DNA from 3 places in the Bacillus nitratireducens genome. Region 1 is predicted to be linked to each of the others. Evidence: a T-box and tRNA genes for the amino acid it is inferred to sense, from the RefSeq annotation. Region 1 holds a T-box; the other regions hold tRNA genes.
What was found. A T-box is a leader RNA that pairs with one kind of tRNA and senses whether it is charged. The one in region 1 lies ahead of asnS (asparagine--tRNA ligase), so its partner is inferred to be a tRNA-Asn.

Region 1 (6,410 bases):
AACTTACTACTCAGCAATTCCACGTTTCCCATCTATGACACGTGACATGGCTGTTGTCGTAACAACAGAAACAAAAGCTGGTGAAATGAAGCAAGTCATTGCTGAAGCTGGCGGAGAACTTCTGAAAGACGTAACACTATTTGACTTATACGAAGGTGAAAAAATGGAAGAAGGCAAGAAATCACTTGCATTCTCTATGACCTACTTCGATGCAGAACGTACGTTAACAGACGAAGAAGTAACAGAAGCACATAACCGTGTATTAACAACGGTAGAAGAGAAATTTGGTGCGGAGTTACGTAAGTAATTAAAAAATGCCGGATTTAAAAATAAAAAACACATAGTTAATTACTATGTGTTTTTTATTTTGGGTCATCTAATCTCTAAGCCATGACTGAATAGTTTCGAGTTTTATTTATTGTGACATGAAATTTTTTATTTTTATCATTTTTAGTATGACCTTCGATATCGATAAAACCTTCACGCATCATGTGTTGTATTTCTATTATGGATTATATATGCGGTACATGTTATTAGTAGAATTAAAATAGTTAAAATTATAATATTTCTCTTTTTTGTTTTAGTCACTATTTTCCCTCCTGAAATAAGTTATATAATTAATAGATATAATGTATAAGGGGATGAAAGTCATGACTAGTTCTGTTACAGATAAAACTCTTGCTCATTTAGCAGATAGTAGTTATCGTGATGCTTCTAATGAACGTGTAAAGATTGGAAACCATGTAGAAGTTTGGAGACCTGTAAATATTAAGGGTGCAATTTTACACGATGAGAAAAATAGTTTTGATGCTACTGTTTATAAAAATGAAGAAACAAAACAAATTGTAATCGCTTTTAGAGGTTCTCAAGAAGGCCCTGATTTTTATGATGCAGATCTTTTAGACGTTGTTGGTAATCGTTTAAGAAAAAACCAAGATAGCCTAGATCAATTGAATAAATTGGATACGTCTTCTCTTCCTTTAACGTATCAAGCAAATTTTGCTCTGGCAAAAGAAAGGGCACAACAAGTAATTGCGGAAAATCAATTTACTTATGCTGATGATTTAGTGAAGAAAGTTAAAAATCAAATAGCTGGTGAAAAAGAATTTGAAGGTTATAAATTAACTTTAACAGGCCATTCTTTGGGTGGCGGTTTATCAGAATATACAGGTGTTATGAATGATATTAATGCTGTAAGTTATGAAGCACCAAATGTAATTGATCTGTTACCTAAGGATAAGAAAGAAAAAGCTTTACGTGGTGATTATAAGAACCAAATTACAAGTGTGGGAGATCCCTATGATACTGTATTTACAGGGTTTAAAGGGAATGATAATGATAAAAGAGGTAGGATAGGACATGTGTATCATACAAATGATACAGGTGTACAAAATAATGATATAGTTCAAGAAACAAGTAGTATGTTTACTTTTCTTTTGAAACCTTCATTTTTTGTTTATAACGCATTAAGAGGTATTGCATCGTTCGTTGGTGGTCCGCTACCAAAATATCATAGTATGGATCGTTATATGTTTGATAAATATGGCCACTTTAATATGGAGAATATATTTGATGGAGAAACTGGAGAACGGATTTTGGGTTCACCTCGTGCAGGTGAAATAACAATTCGTTTATTAGTGGAAGAGGTTAAGCAAATTGCTAAGGATTTAAAAAGAGAAATTGATGACATTAATCAAAAGTTGGTACAAACGAGTAACAAAATTATTAATATATTACATCAATCGCCGGCTAGCGTAGATGGGAATCTGATTAATACAATTACATATGGCGTATATGGGTTTCAAAGGGGATATATGGAGCGTATTCGTTCAGAAGCCGATTTTATTGAACAACAAGCCGATAAATTTAAAAATGTGGATGAGCAAGGTTAAGTGGGGATGGGGGATTTTTGTGAAAAATTATGATGTTATTGGACATGCTATCGATGTAGTAGGCGCAAAAAATGATTTAGAATCATGTATTTTAGATTTAGAGAATCATAGAAAAAACGTAAGTTCAATTAAGATATTATTAGAACATAGTTGGCAAGGGAATACAGCAAAAGAAATTGAAAGAAGATTAAGTGAAGTAGACAAAGAACTAGTCTATAGAATTGATGAATTTAGAAAAATACAAGGTGATTTAGAGAGGTATAGAAAAGCAGTGGAAAGTTTCGCGAATCACTTTATGATGATGGGTCCAAAATATTAAATTAGTTAAATGGGGGACAATTATTATTATGTTCATAGGGTGGGAGTGGTTGCCGAAAAAATGGGGGAAAAGAAAAGTCGCAGAAAAGTTTCTGCAAGCAAAATTTGCTGATGAAGGTAAAGGGATTTTAATTATTACTTATGCTATAGATCTATATGTTATATCTATTCCTTTACAAGTAAAAAAATATAATTCACTTTAATTTTGAAGAAAGCTAATATCTTATAAGGTATTGGCTTTTCAGAGTGTTGGAAGTCCTAAAGGGTTTCTCAACACTCTGAAAGAACACATAGTTAATTACTGTGTGTTCTTTTATTTTAGGTCATCTAATCCCCAACCCATGACTGAATAATTTTGAGTTTTATTTATTGTGACATGAAACTTTCTATTTTTATCATTTTTAGTATGACCTTTGATATCGATAAAACCTTCACGCATCATGTGTTGAATTTCAACTTTAGTAACTGTTACATCAATATTTTCCTCTGTTTTCATATGTTTTATTGCAACTTCAGCAGCTCTTTCTTTTGTTGTATTTCTATTATGGATTATATATGCGGTACATGTTATTAGTAGAATTAAAATAGTTAAAATTATAATATTTCTCTTTTTTGTTTTAGTCACTATTTTCCCTCCTAAAAAAAGCTATATAATTAATATATATGATTTATGGGGAGATGGGAATAATGAGTAGTTCTATTACAGATAAAACGCTAGCTGCATTAGCAAAAAAGAGTTATGTCAATGATAATGAACCAGGGATTTTAGAGATTGGAGATCATGAAGAAGAAAGATATAGAAAAATAGTGGCAGGTTTTGTAAATCACTTTATGATGATGAGGCCAAAATATTAGATTTGTTAAATAGAGGGTATTTTTACAGGGATGATTGTTGAATCGACTATATATTCGAAATTTCGCCTATGTATATCAAGGCATCTTGCATCTTTCTCTCGAATGTAGTACATTAATTTTAGTTTAACAAAATGAAAGACGATGATAAGGAAAAGTAGTATATACTATAATCCAAAGCGAGTCAGGGACGGTGAGAGCCTGATGAGGCGGTATATGTGAAGAACACCTTGGAGTTGCTAACCGAAATTGAAGCTTGTATTCAAGAGTAGACTTAGACGGGAATCCGGCCTGTTACAAACCGGGAAGTATGTATTACATACGAGTTAAAGTTGGTCTTTATGACAAATTGGGTGGTACCGCGAAGTTTAACCTTTCGTCCCTTTATGGATGAAAGGTTTTTTTGTATTTAAATATAATCAGCAAAGGAGAATTTCACTATGGAAAACACATTAGTAAAAAGTCTGTATAGAGATACAGAAAAGTATGCAGATCAAACAGTACAAGTATCAGGGTGGATTCGTAACTTACGTGATTCAAAAGCTTTTGGTTTCATCGAATTAAACGACGGTAGCTTCTTCAAAAGTGTTCAAATCGTTTTTGATACAGAATTAGAGAACTTCAAAGAAATTGCAAAGCTTCCACTTAGCTCTTCAGTTAAAGTAGAAGGTAAAGTAATTGCAACGCCTGGAGCGAAGCAACCATTTGAAATTAAAGCAGAAAAAATTGATATCGAGGGCTTATCAGATTCTGATTACCCACTTCAAAAGAAGCGTCATACGTTTGAATACTTACGTACAATCGCTCACTTACGTCCAAGAACAAATGCATTCTCTGCAACGTTCCGTGTACGTTCTATCGCAGCATTTGCGATTCACCAGTTCTTCCAAGAGCGTGGATTCGTACATGTTCACACACCAATCATCACTGGTAGTGATACAGAAGGTGCAGGCGAAATGTTCCGTGTAACAACACAAGATTTAAACAACGTACCAAAAGGTGAAGACGGACAAGTTGATGAATCAAAAGACTTCTTCGCTAAAGAAACAAACTTAACAGTAAGTGGACAGCTGAACGCTGAAGCTTATGCATTAGCATTCCGTGATGTTTATACATTTGGACCTACATTCCGTGCGGAAAACTCAAACACAACTCGTCACGCAGCTGAGTTCTGGATGGTTGAGCCTGAGATTGCATTCGCTGAGTTAGGCGATGTAATGGATCTTACAGAAGATATGCTGAAATATGCAATGAAATACGTACTAGAGCATGCACCAGAAGAAATGGACTTCTTCAACAGCTTCGTTGATAAAACAGTTCTAGAGCGCATGAACAACGTGATTAACTCTGACTTCGGTCGTATCACATATACAGAAGCAATTAAAGTACTTCAAGAATCAGGTGCTGACTTCAAATACCCGGTAGAATGGGGTATTGATTTACAAACAGAGCATGAAAGATACTTATCAGAAGAAATCTTCAAACGCCCTGTATTCGTAACAGACTATCCAAAAGACATTAAGGCATTCTACATGCGTATGAACGAAGATGGTAAAACAGTAGCTGCTACTGACCTTCTAGTTCCTGGCATCGGCGAATTAATCGGCGGAAGTCAACGTGAAGAAAGAATGGACGTTTTAGTAGACAGAATTAAAGAACTAGGCATGAACGAAGAGGATTATTGGTGGTACTTAGAACTTAGAAAATACGGCGGTACAAAACACGCTGGATTCGGTCTAGGTTTCGAGCGCTTCCTAATGTACATCACTGGCATGGCTAACATCCGTGACGTAATTCCATTCCCAAGAACTCCAGGTTCTTCTGAATTCTAAAATATAAAAAAGCGAGAGGATTTCCTCTCGCTTTTTATATTGAATAGTTTATTACCTCGTAGCAAAAAGTAATGCGAAGGGGTGAATATAAATGAGTGGAAAAGTGAAAAAAGATCATTCAAGATCAAGCCTAGGTTCTCCAGAAGTAGAAGGACAAGGAACGACGACACATGAAACAGGTTCTCATAAAGTATCTTCATCAAATAAGAAGCAGAAACGAAGCTAACATAAAAAAGGAGAGTCTTGGCGACTCTCCTTTTTTTATGAATTACATCTTATTATCATTAATCTCTTTTGTAATGTTATCTACATCTTTGTCTAATCGATCTAAATAGAAAAACCATAGTAAGCTCATGAGCACGTAATAGATGGCCATCACACCAAGATTATCAGATATATTTTCGAATGTGGATTTAGTAGTGAAAAAAACTCCCCAAATGGTAGAAATGGTAAGGTAAGAAAGTGGGCCCACGAGGTGTACGAAAACATATAATAACTTTTTAACTTTTACAGCGTTCATATGAATTCCCTCCTTATGTAAACAATCTTTTTCTTCTAATCATAAACTCAAGTTCCTCACAGAAGTGTTGTAGTTTTGCTGGATTATGTATTAACAAGCGGGCATCGTGTTTCCCGATAAATCTTCGAATCCGAAAGTTTAATAAGAAAGATCGACCATATCGTTCTATTAAATCGTTGAACGCTGGTTGTTCACTTAGTAGCTGAATGTTTTCTCTAATTTCGAACTGTCTTTCGTGTGGATCGCCTAGTAAGATATTTAGAATCATTTGTAGAAGTAGCAATGGGAATCTCCTCCCGTGTTAGAATAATCTGTATATTATAATTGCAACAAAATTACAAGGACAATAGTAGGTTGAAACAAAAAAACAGGAGTTTGTAGGCTCCTGTTTTTGTCGATACTATTTTAATAAGCGAAACGCCTTCTCCTTATTAGCGAAATGCATTTTCACAAACTCGGGTAATCGTTCTTTACCAAGCTTTTGAATTAATTTAGCAGCGGCGATATCAACTTGTTTACCGGCACCTTTTGGAAGTGGCATACCAGCTTTTTTGCTTAGTTCGTTAAACTGTTTTACGAATGAGTAACGAGCTAAAATAGAAGCTGCGGCTACTGCTAAATGGACGCTTTCACCTTTTGTTGCGAAGTAAACATTTTCACGCTGTACCTGCTTTTGTTTTGCTAAATATTTGTAGTATGTATCAGGTTGTGTGAATTGGTCGATTAAGACGCCTTCAGGTTTTGTAGGTGCAATTTTGGCTAATAAGTTTGTAATGGCTTTATTATGTAGTAAAGCTTTTAACTTACCTTGGTTGTTTCCTTTATCAAATAGCTCGTTATATTTTTCATTATGAAGGACAAGAGAGCTGTAAGGAACAACGTGTAGAAGTTGTTTTGCAATGGCAGTAATTTGATCGTCATTTAAGTTTTTAGAGTCTTTTACACCAAGTTCTTTTAAAAGTGGAATTTGCTTCGCATCCACATATACAGCAACTA
Region 2 (4,712 bases), on a different contig from region 1:
CAATATACAAACAGCTGCTGCTAAGCAACCATCTAAAGTAAAAACTGGATATGTAAAAATTGACAACGTTGCACTACATCAAAATAACCATGCAGACAGTGCAATAATTGACAACATTCGATTTAATAGCCCGGTTACTATTCTTGAGACAACTCAAGATTGGTATAAAGTATCTGTTAACAACAAAACAGGCTACATAAAAAAAGATGCAATTCTATTCAAAAAAAATGTTCAATCAAAGAATCAATATATCGTAAATGCAAACGCATTAAACGTTCGCTCTGAACCTAATACAGAGTCTTCTATTCTAGATATATTACCAAATGGTCAATTCATTACCATTCAAGGTGAACAAGGGGATTGGTACAAAATATTACATAACGGTCAAATTGGATACGTACAAAAAAACTTTGTATCTAATGGATCCATACCTCTAGTAAAAGGTGTAGCTGTACAAGGTTCACCTTCTTATACTGTTGCAACACCAAAATTAAATGTACGTAGCAACGCTAGTACAAGTAGCTCTCTACTTGGTTCGTTACAAAATGGTACACAAGTACAAGTAGTAGAAACGGTAGGTACTTGGTATAAAATTCGTTTTGGCACAGGATACGGATATGTAGCAAAACACTATGTAGTGCAACATCAAAATCAATCACAAACTAAAACAGCTCAACCTTCATCAATTCCAGCTGTTTTCAAATTTCCTACTCAAGGAAGAATTAGCTCAACTTTTGATATGCGCTGGGAACAAATGCATTATGGTATAGATATTGCAGCACAAGGCAACATCTCTATTCAAGCCGCTGCTGCAGGTAAAGTTGTGAAATCTTATTATTCGGCTAGCTACGGCAATGTCGTGTTCGTTGCCCATCAAATAAACGGGAAATTATATACAACAGTTTATGCTCATATGAAAGATCGTGCTGTACAAGTTGGGGATCAAGTACAAGCTGGACAATTAGTAGGTCATATGGGAAACACAGGTCATTCATACGGGCAACATCTTCATTTTGAATTACATAATGGAGAATGGAATTTTGAAAAAACAAATGCAGTAAATCCACTGCCATATTTAGTTAGGTAAATTGTATGCCACGTAATATCAATATACCTCTCATAATTGAATACTTAGCCTTTTTAGGCCTAATCTGTTGTTTAATCATTTATAATACGAACACTGTATTTTTATCTATTATTATTACTTTTGTTGCCTTAGAAATCATTATGGAAGCATTACAAATGCGGCTAAAACAAAAAATAGCGCATATTTATAATGCAATTTTTCTTTTGAGTGCTCTTATAACAAATATAATTAGTACTGGTTTTTATTTATCTACCATACTTCCTGTACTCTTTATAGGTGTTTTATTATTCATAGCTAGATACATTAATGTTCCTCATAACCAAAAACATGAACAAGAAGCTTAGAAAGAGGAGACACTGTGTACCAATCTTTCAAAGATAATCCAACGAAATATATACTGCATTTATATGAAAAAATGAATACTTTTTTTGGTATACAAGGAAGTTATACTGCACAAATTCTCCTTTATGGAATGTTATTTCTTATCTTAGTTACTTTCTCCTTGTTTTACTAACAAAAAAGGATCTCACATAAACTTGAGATCCTTTTTAATTTATATTAATTTTTAATATGTAAAATACGGTTTAACCACAAGCATATTTTTCATAAATAAAACTAAGATTATATTTTTTCTCTAAACTCATTCTTTGTTCATCATCGCACCAATAGAAAAGAATATCATGAATCGTTGCATAACGCTTATTTTTAAGAAATAGTTTAAAGAAAGATGGTAAACAATCATGTAATTGTATAAATATATAATTGCGTAGTATTTCTTCTTTGTATTCAATGCCCTTACAAATATAAAGTAATTCTTCACAATAATATGCATGTTGTGGAACTTGAATCATTTCAAAAAATGGTACATATGATAGCAACTTTCCAATAAAATGACCATATCGATCCATTACCCCTATCGTCATATGCTCCATCATTTCTTTCATCACATATAAATAATCATCTACATGCGTTGTCTTTAATGGATCTAATCGATCTGAAATTTGAGAAAGTACAGCTCTTTGACAAGCTAAAACTGCTTGACTTGGTCCATAATATGATAGAAAATCTGTACACTTACGATACTTTCGTAATAAGTCATGTGTATACAAATCATACACAAAGGTATTACAATACATTGCTAGATTCATCATATCACTATTTAATTGCTCTTTTGACAGTAGCTTAGCTCGCTTACACATATAAAAGAATGTAAATTCCAATACTTCTTTATGCGATAATAGATGTTTACAATCTGTTATACATTTCTCACTAAATTTAACTCGATTCCAAATTTCCACATCGCCATCTGTTAATTCACCAATACGATATTTAATAATTAAATAGTTTAAAGCAACCGCTTGCGTCAAAAGATCCCATGTTTCATATTCCAATGAAGTTTGGACAAATTCTTCTAGCCCCTGGCTTATCATAAAAGCATTTGCCTCTTCATACCAACCAATCTCTTGACATAAACGCAGAATACGTACTAAAGTTGGAATTTCATCTTTATGAAACTGCGGTAAACCCTTTATTTTTTTCATTCCATATACGATAAATGCCGCTAAATTTTCTTCTTTATAAAACTCTTTTTCTTTCCATACTAATATAGTTCGCTCTTTCCCTTCACCTTTTGGATGACAAGGCACAAGCAAAGAAAATAACTCAGCGAAATTGTTTGGTTCTATATATGTATCTGTAACCAAATTCCAATTTGGATCGCCCTGTACAGCCCTCATATAATTCCCCTTTCCTTTTTATCCCGCTATTTGCGGGCAGTAAGACCCCCACCTCAAAATTCTGCGAATGCGAGGAAGTTAGGTGGGAGATAAAGCTGCCCATAAAAGCCCGATTGGTTCAACTAATAATTATTTTGGGATGGCCCCCCAATAATTAAAGTTTCACTTTATCTACGTAGGAAATATTAATTCATTATCACATCATTAACAATGAATATTGTTATATTCAAATTCTATCATAATACTTATATCTATTAGTATATCATTTTTCCTCTTATTAAAAATTAGGAATAACAAATTTTTAATAAACTGTCGGAAATATTAACGCTATATTTATTATATAATGTCTCAGATACATCACGCTAACATATTAGTTTAATCCATATATACTAGAATAATGTATCTGATCTTTATACATACTTTATTCCATGTGCTCCGAGATTTCACTTAAAGCAAAGCCAGCTTGATCATCAGCCGATTCTCTTATAGCTAAATCACCTAGGGCTAGCATACCCACAAGTTGCCCACTCTCAACTACTGGTAAGCGTCTAATTTGATACTGTGCCATTAATTCTGTAGCTTTTTCAATCGAATCATCTGGAGAAACTGAAACAATGTTTGTTGTCATTATATTTGTAATTTTATTAGATCCAGGATGTTTTTCAGCAATCCCACGAACAACTAGGTCTCGATCAGTAACAAGCCCAACAACTTGTTCATTTTCAACAACAGGAATCAATCCAACCGATTCTTCCTTCATTTTTACAGCAGCCTCATATACATTGTCTAGCGGTGTACAATGTACAACATGAGTACTCATAAAGTCTCTCACTCGTGTCATTTTTGTCTCCTCCTTTTTATACATACCATAGCTTTTCCTAAATCCCTTTATTTATTTCAGGAAAATCAGTTGATAAAGAAGGATTCTACAAAATAAAAAAGAGTCAGCATATTGCTGACTCTTTTTTTTATGACCCGTACGGGATTCGAACCCGTGTTACCGCCGTGAAAGGGCGGTGTCTTAACCACTTGACCAACGGGCCATGGCTCCGCAGGTAGGACTCGAACCTACGACCGATCGGTTAACAGCCGATAGCTCTACCACTGAGCTACTGCGGAATAATATATATGGTGGGCCTAAATGGACTCGAACCATCGACCTCACGCTTATCAGGCGTGCGCTCTAACCAGCTGAGCTATAGGCCCATATACTTACAGGGGCAGTAGGAATCGAACCCACACTGGAGGTTTTGGAGACCTCAGTTCTACCTTTAAACTATGCCCCTAAATGATGCCGGCTAGAGGACTTGAACCCCCAACCTACTGATTACAAGTCAGTTGCTCTACCAATTGAGCTAAGCCGGCATAAAAAAAATGGTGGCTCGGGACGGAATCGAACCGCCGACACGAGGATTTTCAGTCCTCTGCTCTACCGACTGAGCTACCGAGCCAACATAAATGGCGGTCCCGACCGGGGTCGAACCGGCGATCTCCTGCGTGACAGGCAGGCATGTTAACCACTACACCACGGGACCATTGGTTGCGGGGACAGGATTTGAACCTGCGACCTTCGGGTTATGAGCCCGACGAGCTACCGTACTGCTCCACCCCGCGACGATATTATATTGTTTAAAAAAATGGAGGAGGTAGAGGGATTCGAACCCCCGCGCGACTCTCGCCGCCTGTCGGTTTTCAAGACCGATCCCTTCAGCCGAACTTGGGTATACCTCCATGAAGGAAAATCAATATTTTTTTATATGTAACTAAACCACTTTTTTAAAAAAATGGAGGAGGTAGAGGGATTCGAACCCCCGCGCGATTCTCACCGCCTGTCGGTTTTCAAGACCGATCCCTTCAGCCGAACTTGGGTATACCTCCGACATATAAAA
Region 3 (4,126 bases), on a different contig from region 1:
ACAATAGCTAAAGAAAAGGGATTAGAACCGTTAGCTGAGTGGCTATTGTTATATAAAAAAGAAAATCCAACAGAGAAGGCTATGGAATTTGTTGATGGAGAAAAAGAAGTGGAATCCGCAGAGGATGCGTTGCAAGGTGCGCAAGATATTATCGCGGAACTTGTTTCGGATAATGCGTCATATCGTAGTTGGATTCGGAATACTACTTTCCGAAAAGGGATTATGTCTTCATCTGTAAAAGATAAAGAAAAAGATGAAAAGAATATATATGAAATGTATTATGACTATGAAGAACCGTTGCAAAAAATAGTGCCGCATCGAGTGTTAGCGATGAATCGTGGTGAAAAGGAAGATGTATTAAGAGTTTCTGTTGTTACACCGACTGAGGAAATTAATCAGTTTTTACATAAAAAAATGATTCGTGATGAAGCTTCTAAAAGTGCACACTATGTACAATTAGCGATTGAAGATGGATATAAACGATTAATTCAACCTTCAATAGAAAGAGAAATTCGTAAAGAATTAACAGAAACCGCTGAAGAACAAGCGATTCATATTTTCTCTGAGAATTTACGTAATTTATTATTACAGCCTCCAATGAAAGGGAAAGTTGTGCTAGCGGTAGATCCGGCATATAGAACAGGTTGTAAATTATCAGTAGTAGATGATACAGGGAAAGTTCTTAATATAGATGTTATTTATCCGCATCCACCTGTTCGTAAATATGAGGATGCAAAAAAGAAAGTTCTTTCAATTATAGATAAATATCAAGTTGAAATGATAGCAATTGGAAATGGTACAGCTTCTAGAGAAACGGAAGAATTTATAGTAGATGTACTACAAAATGTAAAACGGGATGTATTTTATATTATTGTAAATGAAGCGGGTGCTAGTGTATATTCAGCATCTGATTTAGCTCGTGAGGAGTTCCCGGATTTACAGGTTGAAGAAAGAAGTGCCGTTTCTATTGGGAGACGTCTACAAGATCCGCTTGCTGAGCTAGTGAAAATTGACCCTAAATCTGTAGGGGTAGGACAATATCAACATGATGTATCACAAAAAAGATTAAATGAATCGTTAACATTTGTGGTAGAGACAGCTGTTAACCAAGTTGGCGTTAATGTAAATACAGCTTCAGTTGCGTTGTTACAATATGTTTCAGGATTATCAAAAACAGTTGCAAAAAATATTGTAGCTAAGCGTGAGGAAGATGGGAAATTTACGAAGCGTACTGAATTAAAGAAAATTCCTCGTTTAGGTGCGAAAACATATGAACAATGTATTGGATTTTTACGTATATTAGAAGGGGCGAATCCGTTAGATCGCACAGGGATTCATCCAGAACAATATAAAAATGTTGAATTGCTATTAAAAAGTCTAGGGTTATCAAAGAATGATGTAGGTAAACCGAACTTGCAGAAGAGTTTAGAGGGAGTAGATGTTTCTAAATTATCTCAAGAGACGGAGATTGGCGAGCCGACTTTGGTTGATATTATCGATGCTTTAATTAGTCCAGAACGAGATATGAGGGATGAATTGCCAAAACCACTTCTGAAAAAAGGGATTTTGAAATTAGAAGATTTAAAGCGTGGTATGGAGTTAGAGGGAACGGTTCGTAATGTTGTTGATTTCGGTGCCTTTGTTGATATAGGTGTAAAGCAAGATGGCTTAGTGCATATTTCTAAACTCAGCAAACAGTTTGTAAAGCATCCGTTAGATGTTGTATCCGTAGGGCAAATTGTAAAAGTATGGGTAGATGATATTGATACGAAAAAGGGTCGTGTTGCATTATCGATGTTACCAATTGAATAGTAAGTAAAGAGAGCAGATGAAACTGCTCTCTTTTTATGGATAGGAAAGTTTCGTTGATTATGAGCTTTGATGTATTTTACTATAATAAAACCAGCATTCATTTAGTAATTTGATTTGATACCGGTTTTTTTCGAAGTATGCACGTTGCATTTGTTTCTTTAGCCACGTAGGCATAGGAATCCCTCCTTGTTTAATCCTGCTCTCAAACATCTCTTCTTAATTAGTTAAAGAAATATTGATGAGAGGTTGGTGAGTGGATTTCTATCAATGCTTTATTTTTAGAAATCACGCTTCTTGAATGAGGATGGGTATATGTACTATTTAATATATGTATAGGAAGGGAGAAAAGTGTAAAAATATTTTTTGTTTAGGAGGAATGAGGAATGGATGAGCAAGAAATTCAGTGGTTAGTGGAAGAGGTATCGTTACAATACTTTGGGATGCCGTTTTTACATAAAGCGATGTTTAATAGTAGGTTACGTACAACTGGTGGGCGTTATCTATTGAATACTCATAATATAGAACTGAATTATCGATATTACGAAATGTATGGCAAAGAAGATTTAGTCAGGATTGTTAAACATGAACTTTGTCATTATCACCTACATATCACAGGAAAAGGGTATAAGCACCGAGATAGAGATTTTCGTGAGTTATTAAAGAAGGTAGGGGCACCCCGTTTTTGTAAACGAATGATTAATGAAGAGAAGAAGGAAACAAAAGTTTATACGTATGAATGTACGAGATGCTCACTTCAATATGTAAGAAGGCGTCAAATAAATACACAAAGATATGTATGTGGAAAGTGTAGAGGGCAACTAAAACTGGTAGTGAAAACATCTTGACAGTGAAAACGCAATCCAGTATATTATAAACATGTCACGTTTGCACAAGATGTTGTGAAAAAACCTCTTGACTTACGGTGATAATTTTTATAAGATACAAATTGTCTTCATTATTCCGCAGTAGCTCAGTGGTAGAGCTATCGGCTGTTAACCGATCGGTCGTAGGTTCGAGTCCTACCTGCGGAGCCATACAGAGAAGTACCCAAGTGGCTCAAGGGGCTCCCCTGCTAAGGGAGTAGATCGCTAACGCGGTGCGAGGGTTCGAATCCCTTCTTCTCTGCCATACATACTGGCCCGTTGGTCAAGTGGTTAAGACACCGCCCTTTCACGGCGGTAACACGGGTTCGAATCCCGTACGGGTCACCACTTCGGAGGATTAGCTCAGCTGGGAGAGCACCTGCCTTACAAGCAGGGGGTCGGCGGTTCGATCCCGTCATCCTCCACCATATAAATTATATAAGTAATATTATCGCGGGGTGGAGCAGTACGGTAGCTCGTCGGGCTCATAACCCGAAGGTCGCAGGTTCAAATCCTGTCCCCGCAACCAAATGGTCCCGTGGTGTAGTGGTTAACATGCCTGCCTGTCACGCAGGAGATCGCCGGTTCGACCCCGGTCGGGACCGCCATTTTAACTTCTGCTATATAGCAGTTGTTTTTTATTGGACATTATGGTACAATAACATTTGTCTTTGAAAAGAAGATAAGTATTTCGATGGGCTATAGCCAAGCGGTAAGGCAACGGACTTTGACTCCGTCATGCGCTGGTTCGAATCCAGCTAGCCCAGCCATTTACGAGCCATTAGCTCAGTTGGTAGAGCATCTGACTTTTAATCAGAGGGTCGAAGGTTCGAATCCTTCATGGCTCACTTTTGTTTTTTCCGCGCGGTCGTGGCGGAACGGCAGACGCGCTAGGTTGAGGGCCTAGTGGGGGAAACCCCGTGGAGGTTCAAGTCCTCTCGGCCGCATCAAAAAATCTTTTTAAAAAAGTACTTGCATTTGAAAATGTAGTATGATAAGATAATTGAGTCGCCAAAAGACAACGAAGAAAAAACATCATGAATAAGCGCCCGTAGCTCAATTGGATAGAGCGTTTGACTACGGATCAAGAGGTTAGGGGTTCGACTCCTCTCGGGCGCGCCATAACGGGAAGTGGCTCAGCTTGGTAGAGCACCTGGTTTGGGACCAGGGGGTCGCAGGTTCAAATCCTGTCTTCCCGACCACGCGGGTGTAGTTTAGTGGTAAAACAAGAGCCTTCCAAGCTCTGGTCGAGAGTTCGATTCTCTTCACCCGCTTTTAGTTCTTTGAAAACTGAACGAAACAAACAACGTGAACGTCAATTTTTATTTTTTGATGCTAGACAAACTAACTTTATTGGAGAGTTTGATCCTGGCTCAGGATGAACGCTGGCGGCGTGCCTAATACATGCAAGTCGAGCGAATGGATTGAGAGCTTGCTCTCAAGAAGTTAGC

Region 2: it has a tRNA-Asn gene. The T-box ahead of asnS (asparagine--tRNA ligase) is inferred to sense a tRNA for this amino acid. The anticodon was not compared.
Region 3: it has a tRNA-Asn gene. The T-box ahead of asnS (asparagine--tRNA ligase) is inferred to sense a tRNA for this amino acid. The anticodon was not compared.

What each region holds. Positions count from the first base shown of each region.
Region 1 is NZ_JAUMJO010000003.1:308,976-315,385, forward strand. It holds gene pheT (phenylalanine--tRNA ligase subunit beta) at 1-307, shown strand, start outside; gene Q3V31_RS13515 (hypothetical protein) at 651-1,892, shown strand; gene Q3V31_RS13520 (hypothetical protein) at 1,912-2,211, shown strand; gene Q3V31_RS13525 (hypothetical protein) at 2,261-2,413, shown strand; gene Q3V31_RS13530 (hypothetical protein) at 2,524-2,835, opposite strand; gene Q3V31_RS13535 (hypothetical protein) at 2,898-3,065, shown strand; T-box leader at 3,198-3,449, shown strand; gene asnS (asparagine--tRNA ligase) at 3,503-4,894, shown strand; gene Q3V31_RS13545 (YuzL family protein) at 4,986-5,120, shown strand; gene Q3V31_RS13550 (hypothetical protein) at 5,163-5,414, opposite strand; gene Q3V31_RS13555 (hypothetical protein) at 5,428-5,697, opposite strand; gene rnhC (ribonuclease HIII) at 5,815-6,410, opposite strand, start outside.
Region 2 is NZ_JAUMJO010000006.1:263,902-268,613, forward strand. It holds gene Q3V31_RS23295 (SH3 domain-containing protein) at 1-1,087, shown strand, start outside; gene Q3V31_RS23300 (hypothetical protein) at 1,093-1,431, shown strand; gene Q3V31_RS23305 (DUF3965 domain-containing protein) at 1,672-2,823, opposite strand; gene Q3V31_RS23310 (CBS domain-containing protein) at 3,245-3,664, opposite strand; tRNA gene Q3V31_RS23315 (tRNA-Glu) at 3,795-3,866, opposite strand; tRNA gene Q3V31_RS23320 (tRNA-Asn) at 3,868-3,942, opposite strand; tRNA gene Q3V31_RS23325 (tRNA-Ile) at 3,953-4,029, opposite strand; tRNA gene Q3V31_RS23330 (tRNA-Trp) at 4,039-4,109, opposite strand; tRNA gene Q3V31_RS23335 (tRNA-Thr) at 4,116-4,188, opposite strand; tRNA gene Q3V31_RS23340 (tRNA-Phe) at 4,199-4,274, opposite strand; tRNA gene Q3V31_RS23345 (tRNA-Asp) at 4,283-4,358, opposite strand; tRNA gene Q3V31_RS23350 (tRNA-Met) at 4,361-4,437, opposite strand; tRNA gene Q3V31_RS23355 (tRNA-Ser) at 4,462-4,554, opposite strand; tRNA gene Q3V31_RS23360 (tRNA-Ser) at 4,609-4,701, opposite strand.
Region 3 is NZ_JAUMJO010000012.1:87,798-91,923, forward strand. It holds gene Q3V31_RS28055 (Tex family protein) at 1-1,812, shown strand, start outside; gene cmpA (cortex morphogenetic protein CmpA) at 1,870-1,986, opposite strand; gene Q3V31_RS28065 (SprT family protein) at 2,196-2,657, shown strand; tRNA gene Q3V31_RS28070 (tRNA-Asn) at 2,772-2,846, shown strand; tRNA gene Q3V31_RS28075 (tRNA-Ser) at 2,850-2,940, shown strand; tRNA gene Q3V31_RS28080 (tRNA-Glu) at 2,949-3,023, shown strand; tRNA gene Q3V31_RS28085 (tRNA-Val) at 3,028-3,103, shown strand; tRNA gene Q3V31_RS28090 (tRNA-Met) at 3,128-3,204, shown strand; tRNA gene Q3V31_RS28095 (tRNA-Asp) at 3,208-3,283, shown strand; tRNA gene Q3V31_RS28100 (tRNA-Gln) at 3,371-3,445, shown strand; tRNA gene Q3V31_RS28105 (tRNA-Lys) at 3,451-3,523, shown strand; tRNA gene Q3V31_RS28110 (tRNA-Leu) at 3,540-3,622, shown strand; tRNA gene Q3V31_RS28115 (tRNA-Arg) at 3,721-3,797, shown strand; tRNA gene Q3V31_RS28120 (tRNA-Pro) at 3,801-3,877, shown strand; tRNA gene Q3V31_RS28125 (tRNA-Gly) at 3,879-3,949, shown strand; partial or broken rRNA gene Q3V31_RS28130 (16S ribosomal RNA) at 4,026-4,126, shown strand, end outside.